DNA from 2 places in the Bacillus sp. JJ1122 genome. Region 2 is predicted to be linked to the other one. Evidence: a T-box and tRNA genes for the amino acid it is inferred to sense, from the RefSeq annotation. Region 2 holds a T-box; the other holds one or more tRNA genes.

Region 1 (5,979 bases), on a different contig from region 2:
GATATAATAGATATTGTCTTTAAAAAATGTCTGGTGACGATAGCGAGAAGGTCACACCCGTTCCCATACCGAACACGGAAGTTAAGCTTCTCAGCGCCGATGGTAGTTGGGGGTTTCCCCCTGTGAGAGTAGGACGTCGCCGGGCAGTTTCAAATGGAGGATTAGCTCAGCTGGGAGAGCATCTGCCTTACAAGCAGAGGGTCGGCGGTTCGATCCCGTCATCCTCCACCATTACATTTGCCGGTGTAGCTCAATTGGTAGAGCAACTGACTTGTAATCAGTAGGTTGGGGGTTCAAGTCCTCTCGCCGGCACCATCTTTAACCTAATTACAAACGTACGAGCCATTAGCTCAGTCGGTAGAGCATCTGACTTTTAATCAGAGGGTCGAAGGTTCGAGTCCTTCATGGCTCACCATTTCAACTTTATATGCGGGTGTGGCGGAATTGGCAGACGCACCAGACTTAGGATCTGGCGCCGCAAGGCGTGGGGGTTCGACTCCCTTCACCCGCACCATTTTTTCTAAAAAAAAATATGTATGCGGAAGTAGTTCAGTGGTAGAATACAACCTTGCCAAGGTTGGGGTCGCGGGTTCGAATCCCGTCTTCCGCTCCAAAAGTTCCTTAGCCGGGGTGGCGGAACTGGCAGACGCACAGGACTTAAAATCCTGCGGTAGGTGACTACCGTACCGGTTCGATTCCGGTCCTCGGCACCATTTTCGATTTAACATCATATGCGCCCGTAGCTCAATTGGATAGAGCGTCTGACTACGGATCAGAAGGTTATGGGTTCGACTCCTTTCGGGCGCGCCAATATTTTACTCTATATCGGGGAGTAGCTCAGCTTGGTAGAGCACTTGGTTTGGGACCAAGGGGTCGCAGGTTCGAATCCTGTCTTCCCGACCATGCTACTGATATAATATGGGGCCTTAGCTCAGCTGGGAGAGCGCCTGCCTTGCACGCAGGAGGTCAGCGGTTCGATCCCGCTAGGCTCCACCATATCTTTTTGAAAATTTAATTTGGCGGTGTAGCTCAGCTGGCTAGAGCGTACGGTTCATACCCGTAAGGTCGGGGGTTCGATCCCCTCCGCCGCTACCAATTTTACAATCTGGTTGAACCTATTCAATCTAGGCTAAACATGGACCTTTAGCTCAGCTGGTTAGAGCAGACGGCTCATAACCGTCCGGTCGTAGGTTCGAGTCCTACAAGGTCCACCATATATTGTTTGTTATTTCACGGAGGTATACCCAAGTCCGGCTGAAGGGATCGGTCTTGAAAACCGACAGGCGGGTAACACCGCGCGGGGGTTCGAATCCCTCTACCTCCTCCATAATTTAATTTGCATTTATTACCGTCGCGGGGTGGAGCAGCCCGGTAGCTCGTCGGGCTCATAACCCGAAGGTCGCAGGTTCAAATCCTGCCCCCGCAATTAAGTTTTTTTCAAGTAATACATTTGAAAAAAACTTTGGTCCCGTGGTGTAGCGGTTAACATGCCTGCCTGTCACGCAGGAGATCGCCGGTTCGATCCCGGTCGGGACCGCCATTTGTGGCTCAGTAGCTCAGTCGGTAGAGCAAAGGACTGAAAATCCTTGTGTCGGCGGTTCGATTCCGTCCTGAGCCACCTTTATTTTTTTTTAATTTAATATGCATTTTGAAATATGGCGATTGTGGCGAAGTGGTTAACGCACCTGATTGTGGTTCAGGCATTCGTGGGTTCGATTCCCATCAGTCGCCCCATTTTTTGCGGGTGTAGTTTAGTGGTAAAACCTCAGCCTTCCAAGCTGATGATGAGAGTTCGATTCTCTTCACCCGCTCCATAAGGGCCTATAGCTCAGCTGGTTAGAGCGCACGCCTGATAAGCGTGAGGTCGATGGTTCGAGTCCATTTAGGCCCATTTTTTTTATCATTTTATTATTCCGCAGTAGCTCAGTGGTAGAGCACTCGGCTGTTAACCGAGCGGTCGTAGGTTCGAATCCTACCTGCGGAGCCATATGGGGAAGTACTCAAGAGGCTGAAGAGGCGCCCCTGCTAAGGGTGTAGGTCGGGTAACCGGCGCGAGGGTTCAAATCCCTCCTTCTCCGCCATAAGGCCCCTTGGTCAAGCGGTTAAGACACCGCCCTTTCACGGCGGTAACACGGGTTCGAATCCCGTAGGGGTCATAAGGAAAGCTGTTAGCAAAATTGCTAACGGCTTTTTTTCTTTTTGGCTAAGTTAACCTTATTTGTTGATTTCCGCTCCAGCCATCCGCTTTCCTCGGAAGAAATGTGAAAAAGCCTTACAGTAGGCTTTTCATAGACCAAATTCTACTTTGGCGGGGCCCGGGGCAGCCATGTCAATGGACGCGCCTTAGGTTTGAGATGATACTCAGGCGGTCATTTTCACCTATGTACCACAAGACGCGTTCATCCAGCAGAACTTTGAAATGCTTCCTCAATTACCTGCCCACGAAGGAAATGGGATAGCATTTTCAAGGGGTCTCGCGCCGTCCACATAATTCAACAGGTGTTTCTAAAACCTCAATTGCTTTTAATACATCCTTCGGTTAAAAGAGCTTTAAGACAGACTGAACCAAAAAGTTAGCTGTTTTTTTACTAATTCACTAATTCCTAAACAGATTAAACACAATTTAGGTTTAATAAAATCTTGCATTGGGTAAATAAGAATGATTTTAGGTTCAATAAAATCGGAATTAGGTAAATCAATCGAACTTCCAGTTAGTTAAATCATTAAGCAACCAGATAACGCCAGGTTTTCTTTATACAAATTGCGTAGGGCTCCTAGGTGTATATCTTTTATCTATATATAGTACAAAACCTCCTTATCCACTAATAAAGAATGTGATATTCGCCTCATAAAATTCAATAAGTAATAAGGAACTTCTAAGTAGAAATGAAAACGTTATCATATTAATAATATTTTTACTGCTATTACTATCTTTCATCTGAGTGATTTCAACATTTCCTCTGAAAAAATATTATTCTCTTCTCATGATCAGCAAACTTTCCTTCAACATAATTCGCGTAATTGGAAGATTTAGTACATTAAAGCGCTACCAATTGTCAGTGTTTGTCGATATTAATATTATATTAAGTTTTATTGTCGAAATATTAAAAAAATGTTTACAAGGATTTCGCGCTGCTAACTAGAATACTACTGAAAAAGGGTGTTTCCAAAAATATTAAGCATGTTCTAATAAAGGCAGGTGGAAGGGTTTGGTAATCAATCCTACAGAGTTTGAATTGCATCTATTCCATGAAGGCACTTTGTACCAGAGTTACAATTTATTTGGTGCGCATGTCATTAAAAATGAATCTAATACATATACTCGATTTTGTGTGTGGGCTCCAAACGCCAGGGCTGTGAGTCTGGCAGGGGACTTTAATCAATGGGATGGAAACGGTTTTGGTTTGCACAAAGTGAATAATGAAGGTGTATGGCAGATTGTACTAGAAGGCGACCTCTCTGGGACGATTTATAAGTATGAAATCACAACCCAGGCAGGTGAGAGGTTTTTAAAGGCAGATCCATACGCGTTCTTTTCAGAGCTTAGGCCGAATACAGCTTCAATTGTTTATCCACTCGAAGGTTATAAATGGAGTGATTATAAGTGGCTGCAGAAGAGGGAGAGGAAAAGCAGCCTGGAGGAACCTATGTATATCTATGAGCTGCATGCAGGCTCCTGGAAAAAGGCAGCAGATGGCTCTTTCCTTACTTACCGTGAACTGGCAGATGAGCTGATTCCATATATTTTAACGCATGGATATACACATATCGAATTATTGCCACTAACTGAGCATCCGCTCGATATCTCCTGGGGCTACCAATCTACCGGTTATTTCTCTGTTACTAGCAGATATGGCACCCCGCATGATTTTATGTATTTCGTTGATTTATGCCATCAAAATGGAATTGGAGTAATCCTTGACTGGATTCCAGGACATTTTTGCAAGGATGCGCATGGGCTGTACCAGTTTGATGGCAGCTATGTTTATGAATATCAATATGAAAATGATCGTGAAAATCGTGTCTGGGGAACGGCCAATTTTGACTTGGGAAAAACAGAGGTCCAAAGCTTCCTGATTTCCAGTGCTTTATTCTGGCTTGAAAAATATCATATTGATGGCTTTAGGGTTGATGCTGTGGCTAATATCATCTACTGGCCTAATTCAGTTCAGACTGCTAATCCGAATGGAGTGGAGTTTTTAAAGAAGCTGAATAGGGCTGTAAAGGTATATGAGCCTGCTGCTTTGATGATTGCTGAGGATTCGACTGATTGGCCTCAGGTGACAGCTCCTGTGGAGTATGGAGGGCTTGGTTTTACATACAAGTGGAACATGGGATGGATGAATGACACATTAAAGTATATGGAGACAGAATCACATGAAAGGAAGCATATACATGATAAAGTAACTTTTTCTCTCTTGTATGCCTTTTCTGAGAACTTTGTTCTTCCTTTTTCACATGATGAAGTGGTCCACGGTAAAAAGGCATTGCTTGATAAAATGCCTGGAGATTACTGGCAAAAATTCGCGCAGCTCAGATTATTGCTTGGCTTCTTGGCAGCACATCCTGGGAAAAAGCTGACTTTCATGGGAACTGAGTTCGGACAGTTCTCTGAATGGAAAGACCAGGAGCAGTTGGACTGGAGTCTGCTTGATTATGAAATGCATCAAAAAATGAACGTTTATGTGAAGGAGTTAATGAAACTTTACAAACGTTCAAAGCCATTATATGAAGTGGACCAGAGCTATGAAGGGTTTGAATGGATTGATGCGGATAACCATGAGCAGTCGATATTTTCCTTTATTCGAAAAGGAAAGAACCCGGAAGAAATACTTGTGATTGTCTGCAACTTTACTGAAAAATTATACAGCGATTATAAGATCGGAGTACCAAGGCCAGGTGAGTACCGGGAAATAATGAACAGCGACTCCCCGCCATATGGGGGCTCTGGTTTTATCAATAAAAAGGTGATTGAAGCGAAAGAAATAGCCTTCCATGGAAGGCCATATTCTATAGAAATGAATATTTCTCCATTCGGAATTTCGATTTTACGTCCTGTTATCAAAAGAAAGGGGAGAAACAATCATGCAAAAGAAGAAATGCGTAGCAATGCTGTTGGCAGGAGGAAAAGGAAGCCGGCTGCACTCATTGACAAAGAACCTAGCTAAGCCAGCTGTCCCTTTTGGCGGCAAATATCGGATCATTGATTTCCCTCTTAGCAACTGCACGAATTCGGGAATCTTTACTGTTGGTGTATTGACACAGTACCAGCCGCTTTTACTGAACTCTTATATCGGGATAGGAAGTGCGTGGGACCTTGACAGAAAGGATGGCGGTGTGACTGTGCTGCCGCCATACGCTGAAACATCCGAGGTGAAATGGTATTCCGGAACCGCAAGCGCGATCTATCAAAATTTGAATTATCTCTACCAATATGACCCTGAATATGTGCTGATTCTTTCTGGTGACCATATTTACAAAATGAATTACGAACTGATGCTTGATTACCATATTGAAAAGAGTGCGGATGCTACCATATCTGTCATCGAGGTACCGTGGGAGGAAACAAATCGTTTTGGCATTATGAACACCGATTCTGAATTGAAAATTACTGAATTTGAAGAAAAACCTGAAGATGCAAAAAATAATCTTGCTTCTATGGGGATTTATATTTTTAAATGGAGCGTTTTAAGGGAATATCTGATAAGGGATGATCAAAATCCTGAATCAAGCCATGACTTTGGCAAGGATATCATTCCTTTAATGCTAAAAGAAGAAAAGAAACTTTTTGCCTATCCATTTAAAGGATATTGGAAGGATGTAGGAACTGTTCAAAGCCTGTGGGAAGCGAATATGGATTTATTGGACCGGAACTGCGAATTGAACCTGTTTGATCAGTCATGGCGAATCTATTCAGTAAACCCTAATCAGCCGCCGCAATACATTTGTCCGGAAGGCGAAGTGACGGATTCTCTTGTC
Region 2 (5,979 bases):
ATGCTCGAAGAGGAAGCGGAGCCATTTAAGCCAAGTAAGCAGCCGGCTCAGCAAAAGCAAAATGTTGTAAGCCTCCAGAGTGTGCAAAAATCATCAAAAGTAATCCTGATGGAGCCTAGGATGTATGCGGAGGCGCAGGAAATCGCTGATCACCTGAAAAATCGCCGAGCCGTAGTTGTTAACCTTCAGCGGATTGAACATGACCAGGCTAAGCGTATTGTAGATTTCCTTAGCGGAACAGTCTATGCGATCAGTGGTGATATTCAGCGTATTGGTATGAATATCTTTTTATGTACCCCGGATAATGTGGAAGTGACAGGGAATATTTCTGAACTGATGCAGGAGCGGGATATTCAAGAGTCGAGGTGGTAGGTGTAAATGGATGTTGTAGTTGGTATCTTAGCGCAATTAATTAGTCTTTACCAGTGGGCATTGATTATCTATATTTTCATGTCATGGTTCCCGAATGCAAGAGAGACAGCGATTGGTCAGTTTTTAGCCCGAATTTGTGAGCCATTTCTTGAGCCGTTTCGCAGGATCGTGCCATCAATTGGTATGATCGATATTTCGCCGATTGTTGCTTTCCTGGTATTAAGGTTCGCGATATCAGGCTTGTATCAGCTGGCTCATTGGTTTTAAAAATATGACTATTTTTGCAGGGTCTGTTTCAGACCCTGTTTATTTTCTATTTGGGGATATAAGGTTTTGTAACAAAGGAGATCACAATGAACATTTATCAGCATTTTCGTCCTGAGGAACGTGAATTTATTGACCAGGTCATCAATTGGAAAGAATACGTGGAACAGAGCTATGCGCCAAAATTAACCGACTTTCTCGATCCTAGAGAACAGCAAATCCTAGCAACCGTCATTGGAAAACATCCTGATGTCAAATGGGAGCTTTTCGGCGGTGCTAATGGATCTGAACGAAAGCGGGCTTATCTATATCCAGAATATATGGAAGCCCAGCAGGAGGATTTTCAAATCAAGCTATTTGGAATTGAATATGCGAAGAAATTCATTACCATCGAACATCGCCAGGTACTTGGAAGCCTGATGTCGCTCGGATTAAAGCGCGGGAAGTTTGGTGATATCCTCATTGAAGGCGACACCGTTCAGTTTTTTGCGGCTGAAGAAATTGCAGATTATATAAGAATGCAGCTTGAATCGGTCGGAAGGGCTTCTATAAACCTGACAGAACTGGATATTGGCGAAGCCATAGCGACTGCAGAGGAATGGAATGAAATGAATGCGACAGTGTCTTCCTTACGGCTTGATACGGTTATGTCATCCCTCTTCAATCTTTCTAGACAGAAATCGCAGCTTTTGATCCAGCATGGCCATGTGAAAGTAAACTGGACGGCTATTGAAAACACGGCCTTTGAATGTGGGGAAGGTGACGTCCTTTCTGCGCGCGGATTTGGCCGTGCGAAAATTATCAGTATAGAAGGCAAAACGAAAAAAGATAAATATCGAGTTATTGCCGGAAGGAAAAAATAATTATATAGTTATAAAAGAAGGATTTTTAGTTTTTTTGTCGAATCATTGCTTTAAGTACATATAGGATTATAACTTAATGGGAGGTGGCGTCATGCCTTTAACGCCGTTAGATATACACAACAAAGAATTCAACAAGGGATTCCGCGGGTATGATGAAGATGAAGTAAATGAGTTTCTTGATCAAGTCATCAAAGATTATGAACTTATTATCCGTGAGAAAAAAGAGCTTGATGAAAGGCTCAACGAAATGAATTCCAGGCTTGGCCATTTTACGAATATTGAAGAAACCCTTAATAAATCAATCGTAATTGCCCAGGAAGCCGGAGAAGAAGTTCGCCGCAACGCGCAAAAAGAGGCTAAGCTGATCGTAAAGGAAGCAGAGAAAAATGCTGACAGAATCATCAATGAATCACTATCCAAAGCACGTAAAATCGCGTTGGAAATTGAGGAACTGAAGAAGCAGTCAAAGGTATTCCGGACCAGATTCAAGATGCTGATCGAAGCACAGCTTGATATGCTGAACACAGATGACTGGGATCACTTACTCGAATACGAACTTGATTCAACTGAATTAAAGACTGCTCAGAGAGAAGAAGAAGATTCACTGGCTTGACGCAAGCAGGTCATTTCGCATATAATTTCATAACAAAGTGCAATACATGAAAGAAACGTTGATAGGGACAGTACGGCTGTTCAAATGCTTGCCAAAAAAGCGAAATGGGGAAGGTGGAAGCCCATTGCGAGCGAGTAGCCTGAAAATCACCCTTTAGTTCCGAGCTGAACATTCGATCAGAATAAGTAAGCGCAGGCGTAACATTCGCGTTAAGAATGCTAAGAGGACAGAATGATTCATTCTTGTCTATTTAGGGTGGTACCGCGGGAATAAACCTTCTCGTCCCTTTTCAGGGATGAGGGGGTTTTTTTATTTTTCTGGGCTGTGTTAAAGGACAATGTCTATCACCTGTTGATTGAAGCTTAAATCAACAGGAAAGTTTAATGCAGCCATTTCCTAACATCGCGATCATGATTGCCAGGGTAAAAAATAGGGAGGATTAATTTAATGGAGTACAAAGATACGTTGCTTATGCCGAAGACCGAATTTCCAATGCGCGGAAACCTTCCAAACAGGGAACCGGAAATCCAGGCAAAATGGGAAGAAATGAATATTTACGAAAAAGTGCAGAAACACACGGCAGACCGCCCGCTGTTCATCCTGCATGACGGCCCTCCATACGCAAACGGAGATATTCATATGGGTCACGCGTTGAATAAAATCCTTAAAGATTTCATCGTGCGTTACAAATCAATGAGCGGTTTCTGTTCACCATATGTTCCTGGGTGGGATACACATGGTTTGCCGATTGAACAGGCGCTTACCAACAAAGGTGTAAAGCGTAAAGAAATGACTGTCGCTGAGTTTAGGAAGCTCTGTGAAGAGTATGCCTACCAGCAGGTCGACAACCAGCGCGAGCAATTTAAGCGTCTTGGTGTCAGGGGAGACTGGGAAAATCCATACATCACATTGAAGCCTGAATATGAAGCACAACAGATCAAGGTTTTCGGTGAGATGGCAAAGAAGGGCTACATCTATAAAGGTAAGAAGCCAGTATACTGGTCTCCTTCAAGTGAATCTGCTTTGGCTGAAGCTGAAATTGAATATCAGGATAAGCGTTCTGCATCGATTTATGTTGGCTTTAAGGTGAAGGATGGAAAAGGAGTTCTTGACCAAGATACTGAAATCATCATCTGGACAACAACACCATGGACTATTCCTGCAAACCTTGGAATCTCTGTCCACCCAGACCTTTCATACGTTGTAGTTGAAGCAAACGATAGGAAATTCCTTGTTGCTGAAGAATTGCTTGAAGCGGTTTCGAACGAAATCGGCTGGGAAAATCCAGTAACTCTTAAAAAGGTTACCGGTAAAGAGCTTGAAGGCATTCTTGCAAGCCACCCTTTATATTCTAGAGATTCACTCGTTATGCTTGGGGAGCACGTTACGACAGATGCTGGAACTGGCTGCGTCCACACCGCGCCTGGCCACGGGGAAGATGACTTCTACGTTGGTCAAAAGTATGGTCTGGAGGTTCTATGCCCAGTAGATGATAAAGGCGTTATGACTGCTGAAGCTGAAGGATTTGAAGGATTATTTTATGATGAAGCAAACAAGCCGATCACAGAAAAGCTTGAAGAAGTTGGCGCGTTGCTGAAACTTTCTTTTATCAAACATTCATACCCGCATGACTGGAGAACGAAGAAGCCAGTAATCTTCCGTGCGACTGCTCAGTGGTTCGCATCCATTAAAGATTTCCGTAAGGAGCTGCTTCAGGCTGTTGAGGAAACGAAATGGGTTCCAGCATGGGGAGAAACAAGATTATTCAATATGGTTCGCGACCGCGGCGACTGGTGTATTTCCAGACAGCGTGCATGGGGTGTTCCAATTCCGGTTTTCTATGCAGAAAATGGCGAAGCGATCATCACTGATGAAACAATTGACCATGTTTCAAATTTATTCCGTGAACAAGGCTCAAATATCTGGTTTGAAAAAGATGCAAAGGACTTGCTTCCTGAAGGCTTTAGCCACCCTGGAAGCCCTAACGGTACTTTCACAAAGGAAACAGACATCATGGATGTTTGGTTTGATTCAGGTTCTTCACATCAGGCAGTGCTCTTAGAGCGAGATGATCTCCAGCGTCCTGCAGACCTTTACCTTGAAGGCTCTGACCAATATCGCGGGTGGTTTAATTCATCACTTTCTACAGCTGTAGCGGTCACTGGCAAAGCGCCATACAAGGGAGTATTAAGCCATGGTTTTGCTCTTGATGGCGAAGGACGCAAAATGAGTAAATCCATTGGCAACGTCGTTGTACCTGCCAAGGTCATGAACCAACTTGGTGCCGATATCCTTCGCTTATGGGTTGCGTCTGTTGACTATCAGTCAGACGTTCGTGTATCTGATGCCATCCTTAAACAGGTTGCTGAAGTGTACAGAAAGATTCGCAATACTTTCCGATTCTTACTTGGCAATTTGGCAGATTTTAACCCTCAAACAGATGCTGTGCCGTTTGAGCAGCTTCGTGAAGTAGACCAATTTATGCTGGTGAAGCTAAATAAATTAATTAAATATGTACGGAACGCTTATGATAATTATGAGTTTGCAGGCGTTTACCATGCGGTGAACAATTTCTGCACTCTTGATTTAAGTGCTTTCTACTTAGATTTCGCTAAGGATGTACTGTATATCGAAGCTGCTGACAACGCAGAACGACGTGCGATCCAGACTGTATTGCACGAGAGTCTCCTTGCAATAGTTAAGTTGACTGCGCCAATTCTTTCTCATACAGCAGATGAGGTATGGAACTTCATTCCATCCGCGAAAGAAGAAAGCGTCCAGCTTACAGATATGCCAGAATACAAAGAAATTCCGAATGCAGTGGCACTTGAAACAAAGTGGAATGCATTCATGAAGCTTCGGGATGATGTCCTCAAGGCACTTGAAGAAGCAAGGAATGAAAAAGTAATCGGCAAGTCATTGACAGCAAAGGTTTCTTTATATGTTAATGACAACACTAAGGAGCTTCTGGACTCCATTTCTGAAAATCTGAGCCAGCTATTCATCGTTTCAGGCTTTGAAGTGGCAGGCAGCTACGATCAAGCACCTGAAAACGCGATTAAGCTTGAAAATGCTGCTATTTCGGTAACAAAAGCTGAAGGCGAAACTTGTGAAAGATGCTGGGTTGTCACTCCTGAAGTAGGCCAGGTTGAGGACCATCCAACACTTTGCCCACGATGTGCAACTGTGTTAAAAGAAAATTATTAGATTGATGAAAGCTCCGGGCTTGCCCGGAGCTTTTTTCGATCTTTAGATAATGTGAATTGATCCCTTGAACAAACAAATATCTTCCACCTTCGGGAATTCCTGCAGTACATGTAAAAAGTTTTCCTGAGTCAGCATTATGCGCGGGGAAATAATAGCTGTAAACAGGAACGGGGGCAGATATATGGAAGGTAATCTTGATTACATTTACAATGAACTCCGTGAAACGAAAACAGAACTGTTAGCGTACCTGAATTCTGAAAACACAAATGAAAGGATTTTACAGTATATCAAGGCTGAACTTGATGATATCGATTCAGCGCTTCAGAAAATTGAAAATGGTGAATATGGAAAATGTGAAATATCTGGAGAGATTTTGCCGCCTGAGGTTTTACAAAGTATACCAACAGCAAAATCTTCATATGAAATTGCCCAATTGGAACAATATTGCCGAAAGCCGCTATATTCTTAAAAATGCCCCCCATATAAGGGGAAAGATTTCAAGTTGCAGCTTTAATTGCTCTGTTATAGCTAAATGTTGATTTATAAACGCTGTTGATTGTAGTGGAGGGTGCGAAGACTCCTCCGAAAATGCTTAAGCATTTTCATCGTGCGTGGGCAGATTCGAGGAAGCAAATCAGTGTCCTGCTGTCGCAGCTGGTC

What was found. A T-box is a leader RNA that pairs with one kind of tRNA and senses whether it is charged. The one in region 2 lies ahead of ileS (isoleucine--tRNA ligase), so its partner is inferred to be a tRNA-Ile.
Region 1: it encodes a tRNA-Ile, which carries the amino acid that the T-box ahead of ileS (isoleucine--tRNA ligase) is inferred to sense. The anticodon was not compared.

What each region holds. Positions count from the first base shown of each region.
Region 1 covers NZ_JBALQL010000014.1:378,575-384,553, reverse strand. Annotated here, with positions in the region: rRNA gene rrf (5S ribosomal RNA) at 30-145, shown strand; tRNA gene V7201_RS09880 (tRNA-Val) at 156-231, shown strand; tRNA gene V7201_RS09875 (tRNA-Thr) at 240-315, shown strand; tRNA gene V7201_RS09870 (tRNA-Lys) at 340-415, shown strand; tRNA gene V7201_RS09865 (tRNA-Leu) at 430-514, shown strand; tRNA gene V7201_RS09860 (tRNA-Gly) at 539-613, shown strand; tRNA gene V7201_RS09855 (tRNA-Leu) at 625-713, shown strand; tRNA gene V7201_RS09850 (tRNA-Arg) at 734-810, shown strand; tRNA gene V7201_RS09845 (tRNA-Pro) at 827-903, shown strand; tRNA gene V7201_RS09840 (tRNA-Ala) at 921-996, shown strand; tRNA gene V7201_RS09835 (tRNA-Met) at 1,019-1,095, shown strand; tRNA gene V7201_RS09830 (tRNA-Ile) at 1,138-1,214, shown strand; tRNA gene V7201_RS09825 (tRNA-Ser) at 1,235-1,327, shown strand; tRNA gene V7201_RS09820 (tRNA-Met) at 1,353-1,426, shown strand; tRNA gene V7201_RS09815 (tRNA-Asp) at 1,465-1,540, shown strand; tRNA gene V7201_RS09810 (tRNA-Phe) at 1,546-1,618, shown strand; tRNA gene V7201_RS09805 (tRNA-His) at 1,659-1,734, shown strand; tRNA gene V7201_RS09800 (tRNA-Gly) at 1,741-1,814, shown strand; tRNA gene V7201_RS09795 (tRNA-Ile) at 1,818-1,891, shown strand; tRNA gene V7201_RS09790 (tRNA-Asn) at 1,913-1,987, shown strand; tRNA gene V7201_RS09785 (tRNA-Ser) at 1,991-2,081, shown strand; tRNA gene V7201_RS09780 (tRNA-Glu) at 2,085-2,156, shown strand; gene glgB (1,4-alpha-glucan branching protein GlgB) at 3,210-5,168, shown strand; gene V7201_RS09770 (glucose-1-phosphate adenylyltransferase) at 5,086-5,979, shown strand, end outside.
Region 2 covers NZ_JBALQL010000001.1:350,981-356,959, reverse strand. Annotated here, with positions in the region: gene V7201_RS01745 (cell division protein SepF) at 1-372, shown strand, start outside; gene V7201_RS01740 (YggT family protein) at 379-639, shown strand; gene V7201_RS01735 (RNA-binding protein) at 726-1,499, shown strand; gene V7201_RS01730 (DivIVA domain-containing protein) at 1,591-2,112, shown strand; T-box leader at 2,162-2,402, shown strand; gene ileS (isoleucine--tRNA ligase) at 2,560-5,319, shown strand; gene V7201_RS01720 (TraR/DksA family transcriptional regulator) at 5,501-5,788, shown strand.